4 regions of the Cellulomonas sp. ICMP 17802 genome follow, and region 1 is predicted to be linked to each of the others. Evidence: predicted binding sites of a transcription regulator. Region 1 holds the regulator's gene; each other region holds the start of a gene.
The links. Region 1 encodes LexA, which represses DNA repair genes until DNA is damaged. Its sites were predicted from a motif close to TCGAACANNTGTTCGA; they were not measured.
Positions count from the first base shown of each region.

Region 2: the regulator LexA is predicted to act here: its motif matches at 2,184-2,199, upstream of AB5970_RS02445 (HNH endonuclease signature motif containing protein).
Region 3: the regulator LexA is predicted to act here: its motif matches at 3,459-3,474, upstream of AB5970_RS10535 (HNH endonuclease signature motif containing protein).
Region 4: the regulator LexA is predicted to act here: its motif matches at 2,112-2,127, upstream of AB5970_RS13185 (DUF222 domain-containing protein).

Region 1 is NZ_JBGFQZ010000030.1:31,788-39,076, forward strand. Features, by position in the region: gene AB5970_RS16485 (S9 family peptidase) at 1-1,389, opposite strand, end outside; gene nrdR (transcriptional regulator NrdR) at 1,433-1,969, opposite strand; gene AB5970_RS16495 (LysM peptidoglycan-binding domain-containing protein) at 2,183-2,617, opposite strand; gene lexA (transcriptional repressor LexA) at 2,937-3,689, shown strand; gene AB5970_RS16505 (L-lactate dehydrogenase) at 3,756-4,754, opposite strand; gene AB5970_RS16510 (ATP-dependent DNA helicase) at 4,764-6,836, opposite strand; gene hflX (GTPase HflX) at 6,866-7,289, opposite strand, start outside.
Region 2 is NZ_JBGFQZ010000001.1:490,895-498,183, reverse strand. Features, by position in the region: gene AB5970_RS02455 (hypothetical protein) at 1-1,015, opposite strand, end outside; gene AB5970_RS02450 (RNA polymerase sigma factor) at 1,269-1,946, opposite strand; gene AB5970_RS02445 (HNH endonuclease signature motif containing protein) at 2,291-3,862, shown strand; gene AB5970_RS02440 (chromosome partitioning protein) at 4,021-5,781, opposite strand; gene AB5970_RS02435 (ATP-binding protein) at 5,991-6,431, opposite strand; gene AB5970_RS02430 (VOC family protein) at 6,530-6,895, opposite strand; gene AB5970_RS02425 (hypothetical protein) at 7,132-7,289, shown strand, end outside.
Region 3 is NZ_JBGFQZ010000010.1:85,332-92,620, forward strand. Features, by position in the region: gene AB5970_RS10525 (PP2C family protein-serine/threonine phosphatase) at 1-811, opposite strand, end outside; gene AB5970_RS10530 (alpha/beta fold hydrolase) at 792-1,604, opposite strand; gene AB5970_RS10535 (HNH endonuclease signature motif containing protein) at 1,897-3,426, opposite strand; gene AB5970_RS10540 (flotillin family protein) at 3,586-4,998, opposite strand; gene AB5970_RS10545 (hypothetical protein) at 5,008-5,520, opposite strand; gene AB5970_RS10550 (glycoside hydrolase family 16 protein) at 5,686-6,462, opposite strand; gene AB5970_RS10555 (DUF998 domain-containing protein) at 6,506-7,072, shown strand; gene AB5970_RS10560 (SRPBCC family protein) at 7,118-7,289, opposite strand, start outside.
Region 4 is NZ_JBGFQZ010000017.1:33,182-40,470, reverse strand. Features, by position in the region: gene AB5970_RS13190 (MmcQ/YjbR family DNA-binding protein) at 1-293, opposite strand, end outside; gene AB5970_RS13185 (DUF222 domain-containing protein) at 530-1,867, opposite strand; gene AB5970_RS13180 (hypothetical protein) at 2,210-2,491, shown strand; gene AB5970_RS13175 (M15 family metallopeptidase) at 2,510-3,250, shown strand; gene AB5970_RS13170 (iron chaperone) at 3,260-3,637, opposite strand; gene AB5970_RS13165 (nitroreductase family deazaflavin-dependent oxidoreductase) at 3,627-4,037, opposite strand; gene AB5970_RS13160 (adhesin) at 4,189-4,464, shown strand; gene AB5970_RS13155 (ScyD/ScyE family protein) at 4,623-5,774, shown strand; gene AB5970_RS13150 (FMN reductase) at 5,832-6,452, opposite strand; gene AB5970_RS13145 (LLM class flavin-dependent oxidoreductase) at 6,484-7,289, opposite strand, start outside.

The DNA of each region.
Region 1 (7,289 bases):
CACCGCGTACCCGGCCTCGGCCAGCACCTGCACCTCGTCGAACAGTCCGTGCGTGTACTGCGCGAACGGGCCGCCGTGGATCATGAGGATCGTCGGGTGGGGGCCGGCGCCGAACCGCTCCGGGTCCGGCGTGACCACCCAGCCGTGCACCTCGTAGCCGTCGGGCGCGGTGGCCAGCAGCTCGGCCGGGACGCGCACGCGGCCGGTCTCGCGCAGCGGGCCCGACAGGTCGGTGCGCGCCTCGACGGCCCCCGTGCCCAGGTCGACCGCGAGGACCTCGCCCGACGACGTGGGAGACCCGGCGGTCACGACGACCCGCCCGGGAGCCGCCGCCGCGCCCGAGACCACGGACGTGCCGCCGACCAGCGTGGTCGCCGTGCCGTCGTCGTGGAGCCGGACCAGGTGCTGGGCACCCCGCCGCTCCACGCCGACCACCGGGTCGCCGTGCACCTCGACCAGGACGCCGGTCAGCTGGTCGTCGTCCAGGTCGGTGAGCCGCTCGGGGGTGGCACCCTCGACGCCCAGCGGGAGGCGGAACAGCCCCACCTGCGCGGCGACGAAGTCGCGGCCGGTCGACCCCAGGTCGCCGGCGAGCAGCCACAGCGTGCTCCCGTCCGCCGACGGCAGGACCGCCTCGACGCCGAGCGTGCTGCCGGCGTCGGCGTCGGTGAGGGCCACCGGCGCCGCGGGGTCGCCGTCCGGAGCGGCGGCGACCAGCACCGCGTCGCTGCGCAGGTCGTCCTCGCGCGACGCGTGCCGGGAGGAGACGCCGACGAGGGCCTCGCCCGACGGCAGCCACCGCGCACCCGCCACGCCGACCGGCCCGGCGGTCAGCGCCACCGGCTCGGGGACCGACGCCGGCCGCTCGCCATCGGTGGGCACGTCGACGACGAACACGTGCTGCGGCCGGTCCCGCACGAACCCGATGCCGTCCGCGCGGTACTTCAGCTCCGTGATGTGCCGCGGGTCCTCCGACCCGGGCTTGCCGTCCGCGTCGTACCGGCCCGGCTCGGGCACCCGGGCCGTGTAGGCGATCCGGGTGCCGTCCGGCGAGAACCGCGGCTCCGCGGCGCCCAGCGGCGCGTCGGTCAGCCGGAACGGCTCGCCCCCGGCGGACTCGACGACGTGGACCTGCGGCTTGCCCTCGGGCTCCGACCGCAGGAACGCCACCCACCGACCGTCCGGCGACACGTCCGGCGCGGTGTCGAGGTGGCCCCGGGTCAGCGGCCGGGGCGGCTGGTCGCCGACGAGGTCGACGGACCAGAGGTGGCCCGTGTACTCGTCGCCCGTGAGGTCGGGGCGGACGACCGAGACGATGGCGCGGCTGCCGTCGGGCAGGACGGCGGGCGCGCCGGGGACGTGGAGGAGCTCGAGGTCGGTAGGAAGCACCCGACGAACCTACGTGCTGTCGCCGCGCGACGCCCAACCCGTATCAGCTGGTGCGAGCGCCCTCGTCGGCGGGCTCCGCGACTGCCTCGGCGCCCTCGTGGGCGGCGCCGTCGTCGTCGGCGTCGCCGTCGTCCTCGCGCTCCGCCCGCAGGACCGTGATCGCCGCCTCGAAGTCCTCGAGCGAGTCGAAGGCCTGGTAGACGCTGGCGAAGCGCAGGTAGGCGACCTCGTCGAGCTCGCGCAGGGGCCCCAGGATGGCGAGGCCGATCTCGTAGGCGTCGATCTCCGCCGAGCCCGCGCCGCGCAGCGTCTCCTCGACCTTCTGCGCCAGGAGCGCGAGGTCGTCCTCGCTGACCGGCCGTCCCTGGCACGCCTTGCGCACGCCGCCCGCGATCTTCTCGCGGCTGAACGGCTCGGTGGCACCGGAGCGCTTGACGACCGAGAGGCTCGCGGTCTCCACCGTGGTGAAGCGCCGGTTGCAGTGCGGGCACTGGCGGCGACGCCGGATGGTCGACCCGTCGTCCGAGGTGCGCGAGTCCACGACCCGCGAGTCCGGGTGACGGCAGAACGGACAGTGCACCGTGATCCCCTTCGAGCTGGCGCGCCGGGCCGGGACGTCGACCCGCGGCGGTGGCGTCTCGAGAACGCCTCCGTGACGCTAGGCCACGCCCCCCAGCGGTGCAAGGCCCCTCGCCGTGGGCGAACGACCAGCCCGAACCTCGCACGACGGGCCGCCCGGCCAACACCACCGCGAGCCGTGCTCACCCGCGGTCGGGGTCCACCCTCGCCGGCACTACCCGGCCGGCACCACGATGACCTGCCCGGCCATCAGGCCGGAGTCGGGGAGCTCGTTCAGGCGCACGAGGTCGAACACCACGTCCCGGACGTCGTCGGACGGCCCGGCGACGGTCTCCGCGATCTGCCACATCGTCTCCCCCGGCTGGACCACGTGCCGCACGACCTCCTGCGCACCGGCCGGGCCGTCGGCGGCGGCGCGGCTGCCGAGCAGCGTGACGAGCGCGACGAGGCTCGCGGCGAGGACCCAGAGCACGACGCGACCCCGGGTGGTGAGCCGCAGGTGCGCGCTCGCCGCCGGACGCGCCTCGGCCCGGCGGTCGGCGACCGACCCCGCGCCGACCGCGCGCAGGCCCTCAGCTCGGCGGCCCACCGTCCGGGCGCTCGAGGTCGAGATCCTCGGCATCGCCGGTCCCATCACCATCGCGCTCATCACGTCTCTCGTTCCTGCTCGGCCCGGTGGCCCGGGGTGGTGCTGATCGTCGAACGCCTGTTCGTCGAACGTCTGTACGATGTCTACCAGCATCCACCGACACTGTCGAGACACGATCGAACAGATGTTTGATCTTCGGTCCCGACATCCCTAGGCTGGCGATGCAGGCAAAGCGCACCACGAGCCACTGACACGACCGCGGGCAGCACCCGTCGGCGCAGGTCAGGGGCCTGTGGGACGGGGAGCTCGAGCAGCAGAGCAGCAGCAGTGCCGTGGCGGATCAGGCCGAGAGGCGGCCGCCGGACCGAGGAGGAGCGCAGTGACGGACTCACGGGACACGTCCCAGCCCGAGAAGGACCTGGCGACGGTCCACGCGCTGCCGGACGGCGCGCCGGGCCCGGACGGCCTCACGGCGCGCCAGCGGCTCGTGCTCGACACCATCCGGTCGTCCGTCGAGTCCCGCGGCTACCCGCCGAGCATGCGCGAGATCGGCGAGGCCGTCGGCCTCACCAGCCCGTCGAGCGTCAAGCACCAGCTCACCGCGCTCGAGCGCAAGGGCTACCTGCGGCGCGACCCCAACCGCCCGCGGGCCATCGAGGTCGTGCACGCGGACGACTCGCGCGGCGTGGGCACCTGGACCGCCCCGGACGGCAGCCGGTCGAGCTTCCCCGACCAGGCGGACGGCGAGCGCATGCCGGCGCCGTCGTACGTGCCGGTCGTCGGCAGGATCGCGGCGGGCGGGCCGATCCTCGCGGAGCAGGTGGTCGAGGACGTGTTCCCGCTCCCCCGCCAGCTCGTGGGCGACGGCGACCTCTTCCTGCTCAAGGTCAGCGGCGACTCCATGATCGACGCGGCGATCTGCGACGGCGACTGGGTCGTGGTCCGTCGCCAGCCGGTGGCGGAGAACGGCGAGATCGTGGCGGCCATGATCGACGGCGAGGCGACGGTCAAGACGCTCAAGCGCATCGACGGCCACGTGTGGCTGATGCCGCACAACCCGGCGTACTCGCCCATCCCCGGCGACGAGTCCACGGTCCTCGGCCGCGTCGTCAGCGTGCTGCGCAGCCTCTGACGCCTGCGGACGCACCGCGGGGGACGCCGGACGGCACCGGACACGGTGCCGTCCGGCGCGCCGGGCTCAGAACCCGAACTGCCGCGCCACCGAGCGCACGGCGTCCGCGGAGCTCCGCAGGCCGGCCAGCTCGTCGTCCGAGAGGGGCACGGGCAGCCGCTTGCCGACGCCGAGCGCCCCGACGATCGCCGGGACGGAGAGGCAGACGTCGCTGATCCCGTAGTAGTCGTCCAGCAGCGACGAGACGGGCAGCACCCGGCCCTCGTCCTTGAGCACGGCCTCGATGATGCGGGAACCCGCCAGGGCCACCGCGTAGTTGGTCGCCCCCTTGCCCTCGATGATCCGGTACGCGGAGCCGACCACCTCGGCGGCGATGTGCTCGCGCACCTCGGGGGTGAACGACGAGCCGCCCGGGCCGGTCCACTCGAGCAGCGGGACCGAGCCGATGCTCGCGGAGCCCCACAGCGGCAGCTCGGTGTCGCCGTGCTCCCCCGCGATGTACGCGTGCACGTTCTGCACCGCGACACCCGTGTGCTGCGCGATGAGGTACCGCAGGCGCGACGAGTCGAGCACCGTGCCGGACCCGAACAGCTGGGTGGGCGGCAGGCCCGAGATCTGCAGGGCGGCGTAGGTGACGACGTCGACCGGGTTGGTCACCATGACGTACACCGCGTCGGGCGCGACGTCGACGAGCGCCGGGAGCACCTTGCGGACCAGGCCGATCGTGGCCTCCGCGAGGTCGAGCCGGGACTGCCCGGGCTTCTGCTTGGCGCCCGCCGTGAACATCACGATGTCCGCGTCGGCGCACACGGCGATGTCGTCGGACCCCACCACCTGGGCCATGGGCATGAACTGGATGCCGTGCCCGAGGTCGAGCGCCTCGGCCTCGACCTTGGCGGCGTTGATGTCGAACAGCGCCACCGAGCGCGCCGCCCCCCGCATGAGCGCGGCGTAGGCCATGGTCGACCCGACGGCCCCGGCACCCACGATCGCGAGCTTCGACGTGCGACGGGCGGTCCGCGACGGGGCCAGGCCCACGTCCTCCATGTCCAGGCTCTCGGTCATTCCTGGAGGCTATCCGGCCGCAGCGAGCCGCCGCAGCGCCGAGACGGCGACGGCGCGGTCGGTGGTGCGCCAGAAGTCGGGCAGCGACCGCGTGAGGAAGCTGCCGTAGCCGGCGGTCGCGAGCCGGGGGTCGAGCACCGCGACGACGCCCCGGTCCTCGCTGGTCCGGATCAGGCGGCCGGCGCCCTGGGCCAGCAGCAGGGCGGCGTGCGTGGCGGAGACCGCGAGGAAGCCGTTGCCGCCGGCCGCCTCGATCGCGTCCGACCGCGCGGAGCTGACGGGGTCGTCGGGCCGCGGGAACGGGATGCGGTCGATGAGCACCAGCCGGCAGGTCGCACCCGGCACGTCGACGCCCTGCCAGAGCGACAGGGTGCCGAAGAGGCACGTGGGCTCGTCGGCGATGAACTGCGAGACCAGCGTGGGCAGCTGGTCGTCGCCCTGCACCAGGATCGGCACGTCGAGCCGCTCGCGCATGGCGGCCGCGGCGGCGTTGGCGGCACGCCGCGACGAGAACAGCCCGAGCGTGCGCCCGCCCGCGGCGGTGACCAGCTCGGCGATCTCGTCGAGCTGCGCGTCGGTCGCGGGCTCGCGGCCGGGCTTGGGCAGGTGCCGCGCCAGGTAGAGGATCCCCTGCCTGGGGTAGTCGAAGGGGCTGCCGACGTCGAGCCCGTGCCACGGCTGACCGCTGGGGGCCGGCGTCTGCTCCCCGCCCAGCGAGGTCGGTCCCACGGGCTCCGCGTCCGGGCGCACCTCGAGGCCGACCGCGCGCGCGATCGGGTCGAACGAGCCGCCCAGCTCGAGCGTGGCCGATGTGAGCACGCCGGACCGACCCGACAGCAGGTGGGTGCGGATGAGCCCGTTGACGGCCAGCGGGGCCGCGTACAGGCGCGTGAGCATGCCGCCGCGGCGGTCTTCGCTGCGCGAGCACCACAGGACCGTGTGCCGGTTGTCGTCGGGGTCGGCGGCCATCCGGTCGGCCACCTCGTGCAGCGCGAGCATGGTCGCCTGCGCCATCTTGCGACCGCCCTCGGGCGGCGCGTTCGGCCCGGTCTCGGGCTTGAGCACGCTGAGCAGCGCGCGCGAGGCGTCCCGCACGCTCGCCACCGCGTCGCGGGCGGCGGGCGGCAGGCCGTCGCGGAACCGGGCCTCGGGCAGCCCCACCAGCACGGTCGCCAGCGCCTGGCTGGCCGAGTCGAGGTCCGTGGTCGGGATGCCGCCGTGCCGCCGGGCCAGCCGGGCGGCGTGCTCGATGGTGGCGACCGACAGCTCGGACGTGGCCTGCGCCGTCACGCGGTCGGTCAGCTCGTGCGCCTCGTCGACCACCAGCACCTGGTGCTCGGGCAGGACCCCGGGCGACCCCGACGCGGCGATACCGAGCATCGCGTGGTTGGTCACCACGACGTCCGCCTCGCGCGACGCGGCCTTCGCCTTCTCGGGGAAGCACTCGGCGAGCATCGGACACTTGCCGCCCAGGCACTCCAGCGACGTGACGGAGACCTGCCGCCAGGCGCGGTCGGTGACGCCGGGCACCAGGTCGTCGCGGTCTCCGGTGTCCGTCTCGTCGGCCCACTCCCGCAGCCGCAGCACCTGCTCGCCCAGGCTCTCGGACGGTCCGGTCGCCCCCGTCCGGGCCGGCGCCGGGTGCTCGGCCGCGCCCGCGTGCTCGCCCAGGTCGAACAGCGTCCCCGCGTCGTCCTCCGGGTAGCCGCCGGCGACCTTGTGCACGCAGAGGTAGTTGTGCCAGCCCTTGAGCAGCGCGATCGAGGGCGTCCGCGGCAGGTGCGGCTCGAGGGCCTTGGCGACGAGCGGCAGGTCGCGCGTGATGATCTGGCGCTGGAGCGCGAGCGTGGCGGTCGACACGACCACGTGCTCGTTCTCCAGGACGGCATGGCGGAGCGCCGGGACGAGGTAGCCGAGCGACTTGCCCGTGCCCGTGCCGGCCTGCACCAGCAGGTGCTCGCCCTTCTCGATCGTCTCCGCGACGGCGACGGCCATCTGGTGCTGGCCGTCGCGGCGGACACCGCCGAGCGCCTCGACCGCGACGTCGAGCAGCGTCTCGACGGAGGGGTCGGCGTCTGGCACCGCGTCAGCCTAGTGGCGGCCGACGACGCTCACGGACGGTGGGCCGCCGCCTGCAGCTCGGCCGCCAGGCCGGCGTCGACCCGCGCGCGGATGGCCGTCCCGTCGGCCGTGTGGTCCTCGGCCTCGATGTCCCCGTGCTCGTGCACCCGGCTGACCAGGTCGCCCCGGTGGTACGGGACGACGAGGTCGACGGCGACGCCCGGCCGCGGCAGCTGGTCGGCGACCAGCGCCTGCAGCTCGTCGATGCCCTCGCCCGAGTGCGCGGACACGACGATCGAGTGCACCTCGCGCGAGCGCAGGCGGGCGATCGCCTCGGGCGTGGCCAGGTCGGCCTTGTTCAGGACGATGATCTCGGGCACGTCCATGGCGCCCGGGATGTCGGCGAACACGTGCCGGACGGCCGCGATCTGGCCCTCCGGGTCGGGGTGCGAGGCGTCGACGACGTGCAGGATC
Region 2 (7,289 bases), on a different contig from region 1:
CGATCGGCGCGAGCGGGGCGTACAGCGACTGGACCCCGTCGGCGACGATCGTGACGCTCGCGGTGACGCCGGTCTGCTGGCCGTCGACCACCTGGGTGGCGGTGACGTTGGTGACCTGCGGGCTGCCCGGGTCGGTCGTCGCCGCGAGCTGGTAGCCCGAGGTGTCGATGCCCAGGGACTTCAGCACGTCGGCGGCCTGCGCGACCGCCGCGTCCCCCGTCGGGGCCGCACCGGCCGTGGTGCACTCCGGCGTGCCGGCCGGCTCGGGCACCGCGACGCCGCCGCCGGCCGAGTCCGTCCCGGGCGCCTGGATGGAGTCCTCCGCCGAGCGCGAGCAGTTCCACGGGTCCCGCGTCGGGTCGTAGTACGAGAGGCTCGCCAGGCCGTCCGGCGACAGCGACACCGACGGACCGGTGCCGTCCGTCGCGCCCACCGACCACGAGCCGTACTCCTGCCGCGGCTGCCCGGTCACTCCGAGAGCGGTGGCGGCGGCGACGAGCGTCTCCTGCGAGAACGTGCCCGCGGCGTCGAAGCCGTAGGCCTTGCCCGACCCGCCCTCGGTGGACAGCCCGCTGGCCGTGAACACCGTGCGCCCGCCGTACCAGGGGTACATGAGCTTGGACTGGTCGGAGGCCACACCCCCGCCGGCCGCCATCGACGCCGACTCCGGCGCCGCGGCGTCCCGTCCGCCGCCGCTGTTGGCGAGCGACATCGCCGGGGAGGCCGTGACCGTCTCCGGGGCGTTGTTGAGCCCGTACGCGTAGCTGCCCCCGCCGATCACCGCGACGCCCGCGACCGCCGCGGCGATCTGCAGCCAGCGCGGGGCGCGGCGGTTGCGACGGGCGGCGAGCTCGTCGGTCGGACCGCCCAGCTCGACGCCCGTCCGCTCCGTGATCGCCGCCGTGAGGCGGGCCAGGTCCGGCTCGCTGCCCGCCGCCGGGTCCGCGGCCTGGAGCCGGGCGAACGCGACGTCGTCGGTGCCTTCTGGCTGCTCGTGCTCGGTGCTGTCGTTCACGGTCCTGCCTCCTGGGTCGGGGGGTGCGGTGCTCTCTACCCCACTTGTGTGCCGACCCGGGCCGGGCTTGCAGGCGGCGGCCGGCGGGCTTCCGCTGCCTGCGGGCGCGGCCGCGTCTTGCGGGCGCTGCCGCTCTGGCCCCGACCGTGTCTTTGCGGCGCTGCCGCTCAGGCCCGTCTTTGCGGCGCTGCCGCTCAGGCCCGTCTTTGCGGCGCTGCCGCTCAGGCCCGACCGCGTCTTGCAGAGCTGCCGCTCAGGCTTCCGCTGCGGCCCAGGCGTCGCGCAGGCGCGCACGGGCGCGGCTCAGCGCGGCGTCGGCTCCCCCGCGACCGATCCCGAGCACCTCCGCGAGCGCGTCGCCCGTCAGGCCCTCCCACGCGTTGAGCAGCAGGATCTGCCGGTCCCGGGCGCCGAGTCCGCCGAGCACCTCCCGCACCCGCTCGTCCTGCACCGCGCGCGTCGCGGGATCGTCGGCGTCGATCTCGTCAGGGAGGTCGCCCACCGGCACCGGGCGACCCTTGCGACGGTGGTTCGCGACGACGAAGCCGGCCGTCCGGTACAGCCACGGCAGCTCGGCGCCGTGCGGCACGTCCTCGCGCCGGCGCCACGCCACCGCGAGCACGTCCGCCGTGAGGTCCTCGGCCTCGTCCCGCCCGGCCCGGCGGACGACGAAGCGGTGCACCGCCGACGCGTGCGCGCGGACCACGGCCTCGAACCAGACGGCGTCGTGGGTGGCGTCCGGGACGGCCCCGTGGGACGCGACCGTGATCGGGACTGCCTCGGCTGTCGTGTCGGTGGGCGCCGCGGCGGCCGGGGTGGCACCGGCCGTCGCATCGGCGACGCCATCCGCGTCGACGGTCTCCTCCGGCCGGTCGTCGAGCGGCGGGTCGTCCGGCTCGAGGTCCGGCGTACTCGGTGTCCGCGACGGCACGGTGCTCCCAGGTGGTCGTTGTCGGTCGGGCGAAGGCCTACACCTGCACTCTGTCGCGTGGACTCCGGTTCTTGCACCACCGGGTGCGGAGTTTCGTGCGGCTGGGGATTCTTGCCCCTTCTCGGTCTCGTGCGTTCTCGACCGTCCGGCGCCGAGCCGCCCACAGCCCCCACGTTGTCGTCGCTGTCCACAACCTTTCCCGTACGCCACCTGACGCGTCCGCGGCGGACGGTAGATTCGTACGTATGTTCGATTCGTCCGTTTCACCACCACCCCCGGGCTCGTGGTCGTCGGGTGCCGCTATCTGCCCGGACCGCGCCGCCGCCCCGGCCGAGCACTCGTCGGTGACTGACCCGGCGACCTCGGAGATCCTCGGCGACGATCCCTGGTTCGCACTGTCGAAGTCCCTGGCGGTCCTCGACGGCGATCGGTGGATCGACGAGGCGGACGTCGTCGAGCACCCCGACGACCACCTGAGGCGACCGGCGTTCGGTCCTACGGACGTGGCGCTCACCCCAGCAGGGCCGGAGCTCGCGATCGTCCTCGAGTCGATCGACCGGGACACGCTCTCGGACGAGGAGCTGGCGGAGGTCGTCGCCGCGTGGCAGCGGCTGGCGTCGTGGGTGTTCCTCGGAAGCGCGCGCGCCGCCGCATCGCTGGCCGGGCGGGCGTCGATGAATCCCTCGTGGCCGTACCAGGCCACCAGGACGGACCTGTCGTGCACGGCGGGCGACGAGATCGCGATGCGGCTCGCCTGGTCGCGACGAGCGGGCGCCCAGCTCGTGCGCAACGGCCGGGCCCTGACCGGCGCGATGCTCGCGACGGCGGACGCGCTGGCGGCCGGCGAGATCGATACCCCCAAGGCCCTCGTGCTCATCGACCGGCTCTGGAACGCCGCGCCCGACCTCGCGGACGCCGTGCAGGCGGAGGTGCTGCCGCGCGCTGAGGTACGCACCCCGAGCCAGCTCGCCACCGACGTCGAGCGGGCGCTGGTCACCCTCTCCCCCGCCGATGCGGACGTCCGCCACCGCGTCGCCCGCGCGGCCCGTCGCGTCGACCGCCCCCGACGACTGCCCGACGGCATGGCGGGGCTGTGGGCGGTGCTGCCCGCGGAGTCGGCGGTCGAGATCGATGCCGTCCTCGAGGCCACAGCCCGCACCGCACGCGCGGCCGCCGACCCGCGCACCCTCGACCAGCTCCGCGCCGACACCCTCGTGGACATCCTGACCGGCCGCACCGGCTGCCGTGTCGAGGCCGCACCGCACCCGGACAGCCGCTCTGCCGCCATCGATGACGACGAGAGCGACGCCGACACCGCCGACGCAGCACCTACCGGGGTCCGGGTACGACGACCGAGGATCCAGGTGAACGTGACGGTCGCCCTGTCGACGCTGCTCGCTCTCGACGAGGAGCCGGCCGAGCTCGACGGCTACGGGCCGCTGCAGGCCACACAGGCCCGAGCGCTGGCGCTCGGCGGTGTCTGGCGGCGGCTGGTGACCGACCCGACCAGCGGCGCCGTCCTCGACGTGGGCCGGACCCGGTACCGACCGCCCGCGGACCTCGCCGACCACGTCCGGCACCGCGACAAGCGATGCGTCCGCCCGCACTGCTCCGCGACCGCCGAGCAGTGCGACCTCGACCACACGATCGAGTTCCACGGAAGCGGGGGCGAAGGCACCACCTCCGCGGGGAACCTCGGACCGGTGTGCCCACGCGACCACCGACTCAAGACAGATGGCGGCCATCGACTGTCCCAGCCCAGCCCGGGTCGGTTCGAGTGGATCACGCCCGCCGGCTTGCGCTACCTCGTCGTGCCCGGCGCCGACGGCTCGGTGGAACGAGTCGACCGCCAGCCACGACGGCGAGCGGTCGTCCTCCCGGCCACCGCGAAGGATCCGGGACCACCGCCGTTCTAGCCGCGCGACGCCGGCAGCTGCCGGATCGCGGGAGAGTCAGTCGCGACCCGGGAGGTCGCCACGCCTCGCAGCAGCCGGTCGCCGGTCGGCCCTTGTCAGCGGTCGCCTGCCGCCGATGAACGGCGAACCGTCGACGGACCCCCGCGTCCCGGAAGGCGTCAGAGGCCGTCCGCGACCACGGCGGTGACTCGGAGCCAGGCGTCGCGGGTCGTGGTGCTGAGCGCCTCGTAGTCGATCGGCCCACCGGCGACGAGCGCCTTGTCGTGGGGCACCTCGAGGACGGCGCGGGTGAGGGCGCCGAAGTGGCTCTTGAGCCGGCGCTGCAGGTCCTTGTCGACCTTCGGTTCCGGGGCCGAGAGCACGGTCACGGCTCGCCGGACGGCCTCGTCGTGACCCGTCGCCCGCAGGGCGTCGAGCGCCCAGGCGGCCGACTGCGCGGTGTCCTCCCGCACGGTCGAGACGACGACGATCTGGTCGGCGGCGCCGACCGCCGCCTGCCAGTTCGAGGCACGCATGTTGTTGCCCGTGTCGATCACGAGCACCCGGTAGAACCGCGACAGCACCTGGTGCAGCGACGAGAACGAGGCTGCGTCGACGGACGAGGCCGAGGCGGAGTTCTCGTCGGAGGCCAGCACGTCGAACTGCTCGCTCGGCTGGGTGCGGACGAACCCGTCGAGGTCGCCGATCCGGACGGTCCCGCCGGAACCGAGGGCGGGCAGGGCATTGAGCAGGTCGACGGCGGTCCGGGTGTGGTCGGCGTGCGACGAACGCCACCCGAGCGTGCCGCGGGTCTCGTTGTTGTCCCAGGCCAGCGTGTACCCGCCGCGCTGCAGGCCGAACGTCGCGGCGAGCAGCATGGTCGCCGTCGTCTTGTGCGCGCCGCCCTTGGGGTTGATGACCACGACGGTCTTGGGGCCGTCGAGCGTGCGACGCACCGACGCCGAGGCGACGCGACGGCGCCGTTCGACGCGACCGGGCCCGGGGGCGATCCCACCGAAGGTCACGCGGCGGACACCGGCCCGCCACCCGTGCTCGGCGGGGCCGCCGGCCGCGGGATGACGCGCCGCGAGGAGGTCGTCGAGCGTCGGCAGGGGCTGGGACGGGTCGGGCGGCGGAGCGCTCAGCCGGGAGCCGGTGAGGCCGCCTGCGGCTGAGGGACTGTCGGCGGGAGCAGAGGCTCCCACGGACGTGGCGCGGCTCGCGGCCGGTCCGCGGCTCGGCGACGGAGTCGTCGGTTCGGTGGCGGGCCGGGTAGCCGGCGACGCCGCCGCGCTGGCAGCCGCTGCCGCACCCCCGCTCGGCGGCACGGCCGCGGCGCCGGCGCCAGGGGTCGGGGAGCTCACGGGCACGCCCGCGCCGGGCGTCGTGGGCACCGGTCGTCCGCCCGTCGGCGTCGACACGGAGTCGGCCGTCCCGGCGCGAGGGGCGCTTCCGACGGTCGGCGAGGCTGAGCCGGAGCTTGTCGGCTTGTCGCGGTCGGAGTCCTTCGAGCTGTCCGCGGACCCGCTCTGACCTGCGGCGTCGCCCGACGGCTCGTCGGCCGACGAGCCCGCGGTGCCTTCGGTGACCTCGCTCGGCGAGGCCGGGGGTGCGCCCGGCGCCCCGGCTGCGGCCTCGAGCGCGATGTCGTCCAGCGGGCCGGGCGCTTCGTCGACCAGGCCGTCGGGGTGGATGAGCAGCGACCACACCCCGTCGGGATCGCGCACCTGCACCGGGACGGGCCGCCCGACCGACTCCGCCAGGGCGGCGATGCGGGTGGTGATCGCCGCGCCCGCCTCCGCCAGGTTCGCCATCCGCACGCGCTCGATGACGCCGTCGACCGAGATCTCTCCGGTGCCGTCGTCGCGCACCTCGGCGCGGATGTCGGGCAGTCGGGTGGTCGTCGTCGACGTGTTGTGCCCGTCGGTGCCGTCACTCATGGTGTGGTTGCCCCTCGCTCCCAGTCGTCCGCCCTCGAAACTACGCCGCGCGGCGCTTGCGTGCATCGTGGAACCGCAGGCCAGCGCACTGGCAGGGGGGCTGGAGCGACCGAGGGCACCGGCGTGAGCAGGGTGCGACGGTCCTCGGGGACGCTCCGGAGTGAGATCGGGCACCTCCGGGCATCCCGGGCGTGTCGGCGGAGCCCGGCTCACTCGTCGGTGAGGACCTCGAACCAGACCGTCTTGCCGTCGGGGTGGCTCTGGATGCCCCAGTCGGACGAGAGCGCCTCGACCAGGGCCAGGCCGCGACCGCTGGGCGCGGTGGGCTCGGGGTGCCCGACGACGGGCGTGCCGCCGCCGGTGTCGCGGACGCCGACGCGGACGGTGACGCCGTCGATGCGCACGTGGATCCGCACGGCACCGGCGTCGGGACCGTGCACCACCGCGTTGGACACGAGCTCGCCGGTCAGCAGCTCCACCACCTGGTTGGAGGCCCCGCCGACGCCGGCGTCGGCGATGGTCCGCATGACCCAGTGCCGCGCGGCGCGGGGTGCCGATCGCTCCGCCTCGACGACGAGCTCGCCGTCGACGACGTGCGCGTCACGACGACGCACGCTCGGAGCGCTGCTGAGGTCCCGCACATCACCCACCAGCCCAGAGTGCCTGACCTGGGCCGGTCGTGCCCGGGGGGACGGTTGGCGCGTCCGGGTGAACGCTGCACGTCAGACCCGCCGACGAGGCTCCCGGGTCAGGCCTGGTGGCTCACCAGGCCCACCAGGTTGCCCTCCGAGTCGCGGACGAACGCCTGCCACTCGTCGGTCCCCGCGGGCCCCAGGGTGTCGTCCTCGTGCCGGAAGATCACGTGCGGCTCGGAGTCCACGACGACGCCGCCTGCACGCAGCCGCTCGACGGTCGCGGCCACGTCGTCCACCCGCAGGTAGAGCAGGGCCGACGGCGCACCCCGGTCGAGCAGCAGCCGGACCCCGTCGAGGTCGAAGAAGAGGAGTCCGGGCGGGTCGAACCGGGCCGTCGGCGGCGCTCCGAGGAGGTCGGTGTAGAAGGCGGCCGCGCGGTCGAGATCCTCCGCGCGCTGAGCGACCTGCACGAGTCCCATGCCGCCATCCTGCCGTCCGGGAGCACCGCCCGGGAGCCCCGGAGCGCCGATCTGAGGTACCTCAGACGGGTCGGCCCCCGCCTCAGGGTCCAGCACCCCCGCCTCAGTCGTCGTGCACCCCGGACCGGCGCCCAGGACCCGTCGACCGACCGATCCGCGGGCCGCCCCCTCACGACGAGAGTCATCCATGTCAACGAGAGCCGGGCAGATCGTCCGGCGTGAATGAGGAGGACACCATGGCTGACTTCTGGGGGCCTGCCTTCGACGCCGAGCTCGCCTACCGCCACGAGCGCCTGTTCACGGCGCTCCGCGCGGTCCCGGCCGCCGACGACGAGCACGCCGTGCGCCCGGTCGCGACCGCGCCCGAGGGGCTCACGGCAACCGCACGTCCCGA
Region 3 (7,289 bases), on a different contig from region 1:
GCGGCGGCAGGTGCCCGGCGCACGCGTACCGGACACGGCCGGTGTCCAGCGCCACCTCGGCGTACGCGATCGTCGCCATGAAGCCCACGGCGGTGCGCTCGACGAAGCGGTCGACCCGCTCGAGCAGGGCCGCCGGCCCGACCCCCGGACCCGCGACGGCGCGGACCGCGCTGCGCAGCTGGCCCATCGCGGTCGCGGCGTGCAGCCCGCGGCCGACCACGTCGCCGACCACCAGGGCCAGCACGTCGTCGTCCACGAGGAACGCGTCGTACCAGTCGCCGCCGACCTCGAGCGCCTGGACGCCGGGCCGGTACTCCGTGACCACCCGGAAGCGGTCGTCGGTGGGCAGGTTGGTGGTGAGGAGCGCGAGCTGCAGCTCGTGCGCGACCGAGGCCTTCTGCGCGGCGCTGGTGTCCGCCGCGGCCCGCGCGGCCAGCAGCTCGCGCTCGTACCGGGACCGCTCCGTGGCGCGCGAGAGGGCAACGTCCACCACCGCGGCGCCGTCGTCGAAGCTGCGCGCGCGGGCCGACAGCAGGACCGGGAGCCGGCCGTCCGGCCCGCGCAGCTCGACGGCGACCTCGTCGATCCGGCCCTGCATGTGCAGCAGCGGGGACAGGTGCGTCTCCCAGTAGATGCGCCCGCCCACCGAGAGCAGCTCGCTCAGGCGCGTCCCGCCGAGCACGTCCTGCGGCGCGCGGCCGACCCACTCGAGGAACATCCGGTTGGCGTCGAGGATCGTCCCGTCGGCCGCGAGCTGCAGGAGCGCGACCGGTGCGACGTCCCAGGCGTGGCTACGACCGGGCGTCGGCATGGGCCAGGTAGTCCGTGATGGCGCCGATCACCTGGTTGGGCGCGCTCAGGTTGGGGCAGTGCCCGACGGCGTCGAGGAGCACGAGCTCGCTGCCGGCCAGGTGGTCGTGCACGTACTGCCCGACCTCGGGCGGCGCGATGACGTCCTCGCGGCACTGCAGCACGAGAGCCGGCGTGCGCACCGACGCGAGATCCGCACGGTTGTCCGACAGGAACGTGGTCCGCGCGAACCTCTTGGCGATCGCCGGGTCCGTGCGGCAGAACGAGTTGGTCAGCTCGTCGCCGAGCTCGGGCCGGTCGGCATTGCCCATGATGACCGGGGCGATGAACGCCGACCAGCCGAGGTAGTTGTCGTCCATGGTCTCGAGCAGCTCGTCGATCTCCACCGCGCTGAACCCGCCGCGGTAGCCGGCGTCGTCCACGTAGCGCGGGCTCGGACCCACGAGCACCAGGCGGTCGAACAGCTCCGGCCGCCGGGCCGCCGCCAGGGCGCCGATCATCCCGCTCACCGAGTGGCCGACGAACACCACCGGACCGAGGTCGAGCTCCTCCAGCAGCTGCACGACGTCGTCGGCGTAGCCGACGAGCGAGGCGTACCGCTCCGGGTCATACGCCGTCAGGTCCGAGCCGCCCGCGCCGACGTGGTCGAACAGGACCACCCGGTGCGACGCCTCGAACGCGGGCGCCACGAAACGCCACATGGTCTGGTCGCAGCCGAAGCCGTGCGCGAACACCATCGGCGGAGCGCCGACGACCCCCGAGAGCACGACATTGTTCCTGGTGAGCACGGTCATGGGTCGAGGGTAGGTGCTCGCGCGCGACGAGCGCGGTTAGCCAGCACGACGCAGGCGCACGCCGCCGGTCGGCACGGTCGACTCGGTCGGCACGGTCGACTCGGTCGGCACGGTCGGCCAGGTCGGCACGGTCGGCTGGGTCGGCACGGTCGGCCAGGTCGGCACGGTCGGCCAGGTCGGCACGGTCGGCTAGGTCGGCACGGTCGGCTAGGTCGGCACGGACGGCTCGGTCGGCACGGACGGCTCGGTCGACGCCAGGGCCGGAACCCCGGCGAACGGGGTCGTCACCCCGTCAGAACGGTGGGTCGCCTCGGTCGCGGGGAGCCGGCGGAGGAGGTTCCGGTCGACGCGCGCCCACCGGGGCCGCCGAGAGGACGGGCTGCGGGCGCCGGACGTGCGTGATGCCCAGAGGGCTGGTCCAGGTGGACTCGCCGGTGGCCCGGTCGTAGGTCACCTTCCACCGACCCTCGGTCTTCGCCTGGTGGTGATGCCTGCACAGGCAGTGGAGGTTCGCCTCGCAGGTCTGCACGTCGCCCGGTCGGCCGTGGTCGTACGGCTCCCGGTGGTCCAGGTCGCAGCGGACGGCCGGCTGGCGGCACCCCGGGAACGTGCACGTCTGGTCGCGCGCCTGGACCAGCCGGGTGAGGTCAGCGCCGGGCCGGTAGGCGACCGAACCGACCTCGCACACCTGGCCCGCCGGGTCGGTCAGCACCCGGCGCCACGTGCCGTCCTGCGCGAGCTCGCGCGCCATCGACGCGGGGATCGGCCCGAAGGATCCGAGGTACGCCGGGGCCTCGTCGAGGCCGAGCAGCGTGGTCGCCGCGACGGTGAGCTGGACGGCGACCCGCTGGCCGCCGCGGGTGGGCAGCGGCGTCCCGTCGGGCGTCGTCTGACGCTCCAGGATCCCGACGAAGATGTCCGCGAACGCGTCCGCCCGGCGCTGGTCCGCGGTGCGCGGGTCGCCGTCGACCCGGGTGGTGCCGGCGAGGGCGTCCACGGTCGTGAACACCGCCAGCGCCTGGTCGGCCGGCAGGTACGCCCCGATCCACGCCATCGCGTCACGCGCCGGGGTGAGCTCCACGCGCCGATCGGCTCGCTCCCTGGCCGCGCGACGCTGGGCGGCGGCTGCATCCGCCCCGATCACGGCAGCCCGCACGTGCCGGGCGAGCTGAGGGGCCGTGAGCTCGCCGGCCGCGTCCAGGGCATCCGCGACGACGTCCGAGGCCCGGTCGGCCACCGCCACCTCGTCCAGGATGATGTCGATCTTGCGGGAGCCGATCAGCCCGGCGGACCACGCGTCGGAGAGCGGCGGGTGCTCGGCCGCCTGCACCGCGCGCACGACCATCCGCTCTGCCGCCTGGCGGGTGCACACCAGCGCGGACGCCAGCTCGTCGCCGGCGTCCCTGAGCGCGTTCGCGCCCATCTGCGTCGCGAGCTCACGCACGAGCTCCGCCTGGGCGGCCTGCGCCGCGCAGATCGCCTGCTCCCACCCCATGATCGCGTTGACCAGGTGCGCACCCCGCAGGTCGGCCGGTTCGACCGACTCGAGGATCCCGGCGAGTGCCGCGACCGGGAGTCGGTGATTCAGCACCGGGAAGTCCGGGAGCATCGGGACCGTGGCGTCGCCGAGCCCGTCCGAGAACGGGACCAGGACCCGCACGCTGAAGTCCGGCAGCGGATCGGGCACGTAGGGCTCCGGCACGTCCGGGCAGACGACCTCCGCCACCGGCTCCCACGGCTCGGCGGTGTCGATCCACTCCGGCCAGGGGCTGTCGACGAGGTCGTCGACCGGGACGACACCGGACTCGAGGATCGCCGTCACCGCTGCCCTCCCTCGTCGCGCACCCGCTCCGTTCGCACAAATGTACGAAGAGGGTCCGACATCGCCGCCGGCGAGCAATGCAGTCGTGGACGGCGATCCTCGGCGCGTGGGCTGTGGGCGGCTCGACGTCCAGGCCGACGGGCGGGCGGCCCGATCCGCTCAGACCGCCGTCGTCGGAACCCCGTTGCTCGCCTTCGCCGGCACCACGACCGTCGACGAGTCGGTGAGCTGCCCGATGATCTGCGTGAGGTCGAGCCCGGTGGTCGACTTGATCAGCTCCTGCAGCTGCAGGAAGTTGCCCGCGACGGCCTTGGGCAGCGCAGACGCGCCGTCGGTCGAGACGACCGTCAGGTTGTCGATGTTCCCCATCGGCGCGGCGAGCTGCTTGGCGATCTCGGGGAGGGTGTCGAGCAGCCGGTCGAACACGGCGGCCTGGTTGAACTCCTTGTACGCCTCGGCCCGCTGCTGGAGCGCCTCGGCCTCGGCCTTGCCGCGCGCCAGGACGGCGGCGGCCTCGGCCTCGCCCTCGAGCTTGGTGGCCGACGCCTGCGCGGACCGCAGCGCCAGCTCACCGGCACCGCGCAGCTCGTTCTCCGCCTTCGCCGCCTCGGCCGCCTTGACCGCGGTGATGCGCTGGGCCTCGGCCTGCTGCTCGAGCCGGTAGCGCTCGGCGTCGGCGGGGCGCCGGACCGTGGTGTCGAGCTGGCGCTCGGTCAGGGCCGCCTGCCGCTGGGCGACGAGCTCCTCCTGCGCGAGGATCTCCTGCTGCCGGGCCGCCGCCTCGAGCGGGCCCGCGGACGCGGAGAGGGCCTTCGCGCGATCCGTCTCCGCGAGGATCTCGGCCTGGCGCAGGTCGAGCGCGCGCTGGTAGTTGGCCACCTGCGTCTCGGAGTCGATCCGCTTCTCCTCCGACAACCGGCGGGCCTCCGCCTCCGCGATCTCGGCCTCCCGGCGGATCGCGGCGGCGGACGCGCGGCCCATGTCGAGGATGTAGGTGCCGCCGCCGTGGTCGGTGACCTCCTGGATGGTGAACGCGTCGAGGCTCAGCCCCTGCGCGCTGAGCGACCCGGTCACGGACTCGAGCACCTGCTGCGAGAACGACTCGCGGTCGCGGATCACCTGCTCGACGGTGAGGTTGCCGACGATCGCGCGCAGCGCGCCCGAGAGCTGGTTCGTGGTGAAGCTGTCGATCTCCTCCTGCTGGCTGCCGAACCGCTGCGCGGCCGCCCGGATGGAGACGTCCTCGTTGTGCACCTTGACGATGGCCACGCCGGACACGTTCAGCGCGATGCCCTGCGACGACGGCGCGCCGTTGACCTCGACCGTGATGCGACGCGACGACATGTCGAGCACGGACAGCTGCTGCACGAACGGCAGCACGAACACGCCGCCACCCGTCACCACCTTCTGGCCCGACAGGTCACCCGACGTCTTGCCCTTGCGGCCCGTGACGATGAACGCCTCGTTGGGCTTGGCCACGCGGTACCGCTTCGCGATCGCGATGCCGACCACGAGGACGACGAGGACCAGACCGGCCACGGCGAGGACGGGCAACCAGCTGTCAGGCAGCACGACGAGCTCCTAGAGGGTGTGGGACGGGGACGAGCTGACCTTGACGACGCCCGGCCCGAGGTTGGCGACGACGGTGACGCCGGACCCGGTGGGCACGGGCTCGTCGGCGCGGGCCGCCAGCGCGGTGCTCTGGCCCGCGACCACCAGCGAGATCTGGCCGAGGCCGTCGGCCGGGATCGACGTGGTCACGGTGGCCGCCTGGCCGACGTAGTCGCTGCTGGTGATCTGGTGGGCCGTCGGCCCGTGCGTCAGGGCGCGGGTGGCCACGCCCGCGCCCGCACCGACCACCGCCCCGGCCACGACTCCCGCGAGCGCGGCGACGAACGCGCTGACGTCCGTCGTCGACAGCAGCAGCCCGCCGACCAGGCCGAACGTGGCCAGGAACGAGAGCACCACGGTCGAAGAGAGGTAGCCGCCGGTGAAGTCGAGGCTGTCGAGGGCCGGGTCGAGGAAGTCGCCGACCGTCACGGTCAGGACCAGGAGCACCAGGGCGACGCCGGCGATCACCCAGAAGATCAGCACGCGTCGGAGTCCTCACGGTCGGCGGGGAAGGCGGAAAGGGCAGAGCGCAGACAGCGCATCGGAGCAGGTGGAGGCTCGGTTATACCGTGCGACGGACTACCCGCGGGCGTGATTCGAGTGCCTGTGCGCGACGAGTCACGGGAACCATCCGAACGGCGGCAGCGCTCAGCCGCAGGCGTACCCGCGCAGGCTGTCGACGACGAGCTCGGGCACGGCGTCGGCGTCGTCACCCACCGATCGCTCGGGGAAGTCGAACACGGCGAGCATGAGCTGCATGGGGTAGGTCGGGGGTCGCGCGCAGGTCCGCGCCACGACGCCGTCGACCAGCAGCTGGGCCCGATCCACGGTCCAGTCGACCGTGTACGTGTGGAACTGGGCCGGATCGATCGGCAGCCGCACCGCGGCCCAGTCCTCGACGACGTCGGGATCCCGGAACGCGTGCAGGCCGACGCCGACCTCGGCGGACCCGGGACGGACCGCGTCGCCGAAGATCTCCATCACGCAGATCTCCGCGCACCGCGACGGCTCGTCCTCCAGCCCGACCAGCCAGAACGCGACCATCGACCGCGGCGAGAGCACGGCGCGCGCCCGCAGCTCGATGCGGCCGCCCGATGGCGTCCAGCCGCGGAACGTCTCCTGCGCCTCGCGGACCACGAGCCCGTCCCGGTACGGCTGCTGCCCGCGGGTCTCGCCGACCGGCCCGGACCAGCTCCCCGACTGGACGCCGGAGACCCGCATCGGCGGCCGGTGGTCGTCGGCGCACCAGAGCCCCTGCGTCGGCGGGATGCGTAGGTGCAGGCAGGAGTCGCGCAGCTCGTACGACGCCCGGGTGAGCTCTCGGGAGCTCCAGGCCGGCAGGTAGTGCGGCAGCCACAGGGCAGGATCGAGGTCGGGGCCGTCGAAGTGCTCCTCGACGACCAGTCCGCCGGGGTGGTCGGTCACGAACCCCAGTCTCCGACAGCACCGAGCCGAAGGCAGCCCCTCCATGGACGTCCCCCGCTGGGCGCTCGCGTCCGCGATCGCCGCGCCCGTCGCCATGATCGGCGGCTGGACCCTCGCGGCCGCGCAGCAGCCCTCGTTCGACCCGGTGCAGGAGACGATCAGCGCGCTCGCCGCCTCGACGGCGACCGACCCGTGGATCATGACCGCCGGCCTCGCGATCACCGGCGTCGCGCACCTGGTGACGGCCACCGGCCTGCGACCCGTCCCCCGCGCCGCCCGGCTGCTGCACGCGCTCGGCGGGGCCGCCACGCTGGCCGTCGCGACACTCCCCGTCGACGCCTACCCGACGGCCCACGGCATCGCCGCCGGGATCGGGTTCGGCGCCCTCGCCCTGTGGCCGGCGTTCTCGCGGCGCCGCGGCGCGACCGGGATCCTGCGGCCGGCCGTCGGCGTCGGCGCGTCCGTCGCGCTGGTCGGGCTGCTCGCCGCCTTCGTCGGCGAGCTGCAGGCCGGCGGCGACGCGACCGGGCTCACCGAGCGGGCCGTCGCCGGCGCGCAGGCCCTCTGGCCGCTGGTGGTCGTCGTCGCCCTGCGCCGCGAGCAGCGCTGAGGCGTCCGCACGACGACGGACGCCTCAGCGCTGCGACGGCGAGCGTCAGGCGAGCCGGTCCGTCAGCACGCCGAACGCCGAGTCCCATCCGTCGTAGACATCCTCGTCACCGGCCTGCCCACCGATGCCGTCGATGTGGAACACCATGCGCGTCCGCTGACCGAGATCCTCGAGCGTCACGGTGATCACGGGCGCGAGCTCGTCGGGGTCGCCCGGC
Region 4 (7,289 bases), on a different contig from region 1:
GCCCACCACCAGGACTCCGCGAGGTGCGCGCGCAGGGTGACGTCGTCCGCGGCCTCGAGCGTGATGAGGACCAGGTTCGTGCCGGCGTGGTGGTCGGTCGTCGAGTAGAGGTCCGGCTCCTGCTCCACGAGCGCCAGCCGCTCCCCGTCGTCCTCGACCCGGACAGTGAGCCGGTCGTCGTCCCACATCCGCGCGACCAGGTTGCGGTGGAACCACGCCGGCCGCCCCCAGCTCTGTCGCTCCGACACCTCGGGCAGCGCGAGCGCCGACCGCCGAGCATCGTCCTCGTCCATCGCCCCATCCTGGTGGTAGCCACCGACAGCCGCGGTCGATCCCGAAGCCGTCGACAGCCGCCGGTCGATCCTGAAGCCGTCGACCGCCTGCGCGCGAGCGATGGTGCGGGAGCGCGCGGTGGCGGTCGGCGGACGCGTCGATGCCGGCGGTCGGCTCAGAGGTGTGCTGCGGGTGATCGGCTCAGGGGTGTGCTGCGCCTGGCCAACCTGTGGCTGACCGATGCAGGTGGCGGGTGTCAGAAGGGTGGGTTGCCGGGGTGGGGTGGGGGTGGTCGGTGGTGGAGGGCGTGGTCGGGGACCAGGACGGGGGTGGGGTGGCGGGCGTAGGTCAGGCCGTGTCGGTCGGTCCAGGTGGAGACCCCGGTGGTCGGGTTGTAGGTGACCTGCCACCAGCGTTTCGTCTTGGCTTGGTGGTGGTGCTTGCACAGGGCGTGCAGGTTCGCCGCGCACGTCTGAGGCTCGAGGCCCTGCTCGTGGTCTGACCGGTGGTGGTCATAGGGGGTGCGGTGGTCGATTTCGCAGCGGGTGGCGGGTTGGCGGCAGCCGGGGAAGGTGCAGGTCACGTCGCGGGCTTGCACAGTGCGGGTCAGGTCGGCGCCGGGTCGGTAGGTGTGGGTGTCCACGGCGCAGGCTTGTCCGGTGGGGTCGGTCAGGATGCGCCGCCAGGTGGCGTCCTGGGCCAGCTCGCGGGCGACCTGGGCCGGGATCGGCCCGTAGGAGCCCAGGAACCCGGGGTGGTCGTCCAGCCCGGCCAGGGTGGACGCGGCGACGGTGACCTGCAGCGCGGCCCGTTGCCCGTGCTTGCGGGGTAGCGGGGTGCCGTCCGGGGTGGTCTGCCGGTCGAGGATGGCGGTGAAGATGTCCGCGAACGCGTCCGCCCGCCGCTGGTCCACCGTGCGGGTGTCGCCGTCCACCCGGGCGTTGCCGGCCAGGGCGTCGATCGCGGTGAACGCCGCGGTGGCCTCCGCGGCCGGGAGGTAGGCGATCAGCCGGGCCATCGCGTCGGGGGCCGGGTCCAGGACCACCCCGCGCCGGTCGCGGGCGGCCAGCCGCTGCTTCTCGGCGGTGTCCGGGTCGGCGGCCAGGACCATGGCGCGCACGTGCCGGGCCAGCTGCGGGGCGGTCAGGTCCCCGGCACGCTGCACGGCGTCGTCGATCACCGCGTCCCGCACCGCGCTGCCCAGGGTGGTGCCGGCCTGGGCCTCGGTCAGGATCACGTCGATCTTGCGCGCCTCGATGCCACCGGCCGCCCACGCGTCGGCCAGCACCGGGTGGCTGGCGGTGGTGTCGGCGCGCAGCACGAGGTCCTGGGCCAGGCGCCGGGTGCACACCAGGGCGCACGCCACCTCATCGGCCACCCGCACCAACGGATCCATCGCCGTGCGCGCCACCAGTTCGCGCACCCACCCCGCCTGGGCCGCCTGGGCCATCGCGATCACCTGCCGCCACGCCGCGACCCCATTCACCAGGGCCGCCCCGGACACCTCCGCCACCGGCATCGAGACCAGCATCGCCACCAGGGCGGCCAGGTCCACCGGCAGCGGGAACTCCTCCACCGCCGCCAGGTCCACCACCGCAGCACCGGGCACCGGCTCGGGCGCCGCACCCGGACGCGCACCCCGACCCGAATCCGCCCACACCAGCGCGGGCGAAGGGACCGGTGAACCCGTCGACCAGCCCGAAGCGGAGGGAGGCGTCAGCGAGTCGACCGCGCCCGCGGACACGGCACGGGTCGCGTCCACGGCGAGGTCATCGACAAACGGACGCTCGAGCACCGCCGTCACCGCGACCACCTCCGCTCACCACCCGACCCTGCTATCGAACAAGTGTACGACTGACCACTGACATTCACCCCTGACCAGGACGAACACCCCGCGCGCAGGCAAGGCAACCGGAGCCGTTCGTACACTAGTTCGATGGTCCGCGACATCGACTGGTCGAAGTGGCAGCGCACGCCACGCGGCTGGGTGCGGGTGCCGCCGCCGGGCTGCCCGGCGGGCCACCGCTGGACCACGAGCGGGCCGGGTCGCCCGTCGGAGCGGTTCGTCACGTGCGGGTGCACGGTGGACCGGCACCACACGCTCTGGGTGTGCCCGACGTGCGGCATGCACTGCGCGGAGGGCTGCACCGATCCGGCGATGTGGGCGGGCACGACGGTGTCGTCGGGAATCGTCGGCAACCGCCGCGGGGTGGTGTGACCGCGGGATAGTGGCGGGGTGGGACGAGCCGTCGTGGCGATGGTCGCCGTCGTCGTGGCCCTGGCGGGCTGCGCGTCGTCGGCACCCAGCCGCGCGTCCGCACCGAGCAGCACGCCGTCCAGCGCGCCCGCACCAGTCACTGCACCGCCGGTGCCGGCCGCGGACGAGCCGCCGGTGGTCGCGCTGGCCCCGGCGTTCACGTCCACGATCTCGCCGATCACCCTCGAGCTGGCCGACCGGATGAGGGCCTCGTGGCGACCCGGCTGCCCGGTGCCGCTCGAGGACCTCCGGTACGTCACCGTCACCTACCGCGACTTCGCCGGCGCCGCGGTGCAGGGCGAGCTCGTGGTCCACGCGGACGCCGCCGAGGACGTCGTGACCGTCTTCCACGCCCTCTTCGACGCGAGCTACCCGGTCCGCTCGCTGCGGCTCGTCGACGACTTCGGCGCGAGCGACGACGCGTCGATGGCCGCGGACAACACGTCGGCCTTCAACTGCCGGGCCATCACCGGCGGCACGGGCTGGTCGGAGCACGCGTACGGCCGGGCGATCGACCTCAACCCGGTCGAGAACCCGTACGTCCTGGGCGGGTCGGTCGCACCGGACGCGGGCCGGGAGTTCGCCGACCGGCCGGACGCCCCGGGCGTGATCCACGCCGACGACGAGGTCGTGCGCGCGTTCGCGAGCGTGGGCTGGCAGTGGGGCGGCGACTGGGCCTCCCCGACCGACTACCAGCACTTCTCGCCGTCGGGCCGCTGACGGCGGACGTCAGTGGTCGAGCCGGGCGTCGACCTCGGCCATCCGGCGGGTCGCGACGAGCCGCACGGTCGCCTCGGACAGCGGCGTCGCGGCGTCGAAGTGCAGCGTCGCGCCCGACAGGCGCCCCTCGGTGAGGGTCCCGGCCAGCGACCGCGCCAGCGGCGGGCTCATGAGGTGCAGGCTGCAGTGCTCCTTCGCGACGGAGAGGGCCACCAGGCCGGCGCCGCGGTACCTGATCGTCGGCACCTGGTAGGAGATCACCTGCTCCGCATCGGGCACGACGGCCACCAGCCGGTCGCGCACCACGCGCAGCGCGGCGCCCTGGTCGGGTGGGACGAGGTCGAGGTACTCCTCGACGCTCGCCGCGGGATATCCCTCACGCACCATGTCTCCTCCTGTCGGGCAGCGGCGTCGCGACGAGCTCGACGAACTGGTCGACCCGCAGCAGGCCCAGGCCCCATCGGATCACGGTCGGCATCAGCCGCGCCCCGACCTCGCCGTGCAGCCGCAGCGGGTGGGACAGCGCCAGCACCCGTCCCCGGCGGACCAGGCGCGTGTCGCCGCCGGCCTCGAGGTTGCGCAGCCACTGCACGTCCGGCCCGTAGGTCAGGGCGATGACGACGCCCCGGCGCGAGGGGAACGCGAACACGGGCGTGCGGAACCGGTGACCGGTGCGGCGTCCGGTGTGGTGCAGCGTCGCGAGCGGGGGGACGCGGTCGGAGACCGTCCCCAGGACCGGGTTGGTCACCCGGCGGTTGACCCGCGTGACCCACAGCGGGATCGGCATGGTCCCGACGCTAGCGCCGCGAGGCGCGCAGGCTAAGGGGTCTCGCCCAGCGGACCCCGAGTTGCGACACCCGCCCGTCCGTGGACACGGTAGAGGCGTCCGACGAGCCGCCCGCACGGGTGGCGCCCCCGGCAACGGAAGGAGAGCCGTCGTGCTCACCCTGACCGACAGTGCCCGCACCGCCGTCCACACGCTCACCGAGAAGGCCGGTCTGCCCGACGACACCGGCGGTCTGCGCATCGCCCAGCAGGAGGCCGGCGGCTACGAGCTCGCCCTCGTGCCCGAGCCGATGCCCGGCGACGACGTGGTGACGGACGGGTCGACCCGCGTGTACGTCGACCCGGAGGCCTCGGTGACCCTGGCCGACCAGCGCCTCGACGTCGAGCCCGCCTCGACGGGCTCGGCGTTCACGCTCAGCCCGCAGTAGACCCGGGACGCACGGCGGGGAGCCTCCCCTTCGGCTCCCCGCCGTCGCCGTGCCGGGACATGGACAGCCGACTCACAGCGGGGACATAGTGGACCGACGTCCGATTCGGGGCGAATGTCCCGCGAGATCCGGGCGTGTTTCTTCGACGAGGAGGAAGCATGAGGGTCACCAGGTCCATCGCCGTCGCATCGCTCGCGGCCGCAGGTCTGCTCGTCGCCGCGCTGCCGGCGTCCGCCACCGACACAGGCGGGTTCGGTCATCGCGACGCGACGACGCAGGGGCTGGCTCGCGGCTGGCACCCCGGCCACGGCCACGGCCCGAAGCCGCCGACGGCGGGGGATCCGACGACGGTCGCGGAGCACCTCGCCGGACCTCTGACGTTCGCGGTCGACGAGCGCGGCGCCCTCGTGGTGGGCCAGGCGTTCAGCGGGTCCGTCGTGCGCATCCCGCCGGGCCAGGCGCCCGAGGAGCTGTCCTCGTCCCCGGGCGTGGACGTGGCGGCCGTGTCCACGCTGTTCGGCTCGGTGACCTGGGCGGAGCGCGTGGGGGACCAGACGCAGGTCTCGTCGTCGGTGCTCAAGCGTCGCTCGCCCGACGGCCAGGTCCGCGTGCTGGCCGACCTGCTGGCCTACGAGCAGGGCGCCAACCCCGACGGCGGCGTCTCCTACTCCTTCCGCGACCTCGACGCCTCGTGCGCGGCCGGCCTGCCGCCGATGTTCGCGCCATACACGGGCGCGGTCGACAGCCACGGGTACGGCTCGCTCAGCCTGCCCGGCGTCACGTACGTCGCCGACGCCGGCGCCAACGCCGTCCTCAAGGTGGACCGCTGGGGTCACGTGAGCACCGTCGCGGTGATCCCCGCGGCGTCGTTCGAGGTCACGGCCGACATCGCCGGGGCCTTCGGGCTGCCCGCCTGCGTGGTCGGCCACCGGTACTACCTCGAGCCGGTGCCCACCGACGTCGAGCTGGGCACCGACGGCTGGCTCTACGTGTCGAGCCTGCCGGGCGGCCCGGAGGACGGGAGCCTGGGCGCCCTGGGCTCGGTGTACAAGGTGAACCCCTGGACCGGCGCGGTGAAGCTGCTGGCCACCGGGTTCTCGGGTGCCACCAACGTCGCGGTCGCCCCGGACGGCACGGTGTTCGTCGCCGAGCTGTACGCCAACGAGGTGTCGTCGGTCAGCCGCCGCGGGGTGGTGACCCCGCTGGTCTCGCTCACGCAGCCGGCGGGCCTGGAGTGGTCGCACGGCAGGCTGTTCGTCTCCACCGACGTGTTCGGCGACGGCAAGGTCGTCTCCCTGCGCGTCCGGTAGGCGGGACGACGACGGGGCCCGACGAACGAGTCGTCGGGCCCCGTCGCGCGCGTGGGATCAGGCGCCGCCCAGCAGCTGGTCGAACGACGGCACCGCGTCGTACAGCCCCGCCGGGGCCGACGGCTCGCGGTCGGCCACCATCTCGGCCAGCTCGCGACCGGCGCGGCGGATGCGGTTCGGCAGCGGGTTGACGTCGTCGCCGCCACCGTCGGCCCAGTCGTCGGTGGCCGCGAACACGGCCGTGCCGGCGACGTCGGCCCGCAGGTAGGCGAACAGCGGGCGCAGCGCGTACTCGAGCGCCAGCGAGTGACGCCCGGTGCCGCCCGTGGCGCCCACGAGCACGGGCCGCCCGACGAGGGCGTCCTTGTCGAGGATGTCGACGAACGACTTGAACAGGCCGGAGTACGACGCCGAGAAGATCGGCGTGACGGCGATGACGCCGTCGGCCGCGGTGACCTTGTCGATGACGTCCTTGAGGGCGCCGGAGGCGAAGCCCGAGAGCGTCATGTTGACGATCTCGTGGGCGACGTCGCGCAGCTCCACGTTCTCGACGTGCGCGGTGATGCCGCGGGCGGCGAGCTCGGAGACGGTCGCGTCCGCGAGGCGGTCGGCCAGCAGGCGCGTCGACGAGGGCTGGGACAGCCCGGCCGAGATGACGACGATCGAGCGGTCGCTCATCGTGGTCCTTTCCAAAGCCCGAAGAAGTCGATCAGGAAGAGAGGGAGTCCTCGGCCCGGAGGCCGGTGTACTCGTCGGTCGCGCCGACCGTCTGCTCACGCACGGTACCCGCGGCCACGGCCTTCGCCACCCGCTCGGCGTGCGACGGCGGGTTCGCCGGCACGTGCGCGGGACGCGCGGACTCGGCCTCGGCGCGCAGCACCGGGACGACCTCCGTCGCGAGGATGTCGATCTGCTCGAGCACCGTCTTGAGCGGCAGGCCCGCGTGGTCCATGAGGAACATCTGGCGCTGGTAGTGCCCGACCTGGTCGCGGAACTTGCCGTAGCGGTCGATGACCTCCTGCGGGCTGCCCACGGTCAGCGGGGTGTCGCGCATGAAGTCCTCCATCGACGGACCGTGCCCGTAGACGGGCGCGTTGTCGAAGTAGGGGCGGAACTCCTTGACGGCGTCCTGCGAGTTCTTGCGCATGAACACCTGCCCGCCGAGCCCGACGATCGCCTGGTCGGCCTGGCCGTGCCCGTAGTGCTCGAAGCGCTGGCGGTAGAAGTTCACCATCTGCGCGGCGTGCTCGAGCGGCCAGAAGATCGCGTTGTGCAGGAAGCCGTCACCGTAGTAGGCGGCCTGCTCGGCGATCTCGGGGCTGCGGATCGAGCCGTGCCAGACGAACGGCGGGACGCCGTCGAGAGGGCGCGGGGTCGACGTGAAGCCCTGCAGCGGCGTGCGGAACTTGCCCTGCCAGTCGACGACCTCCTCCTCCCAGAGGCGGCGCAGCAGCGCGTAGTTCTCGATGGCCAGCGGGATGCCCTGGCGGATGTCCTGGCCGAACCAGGGGTACA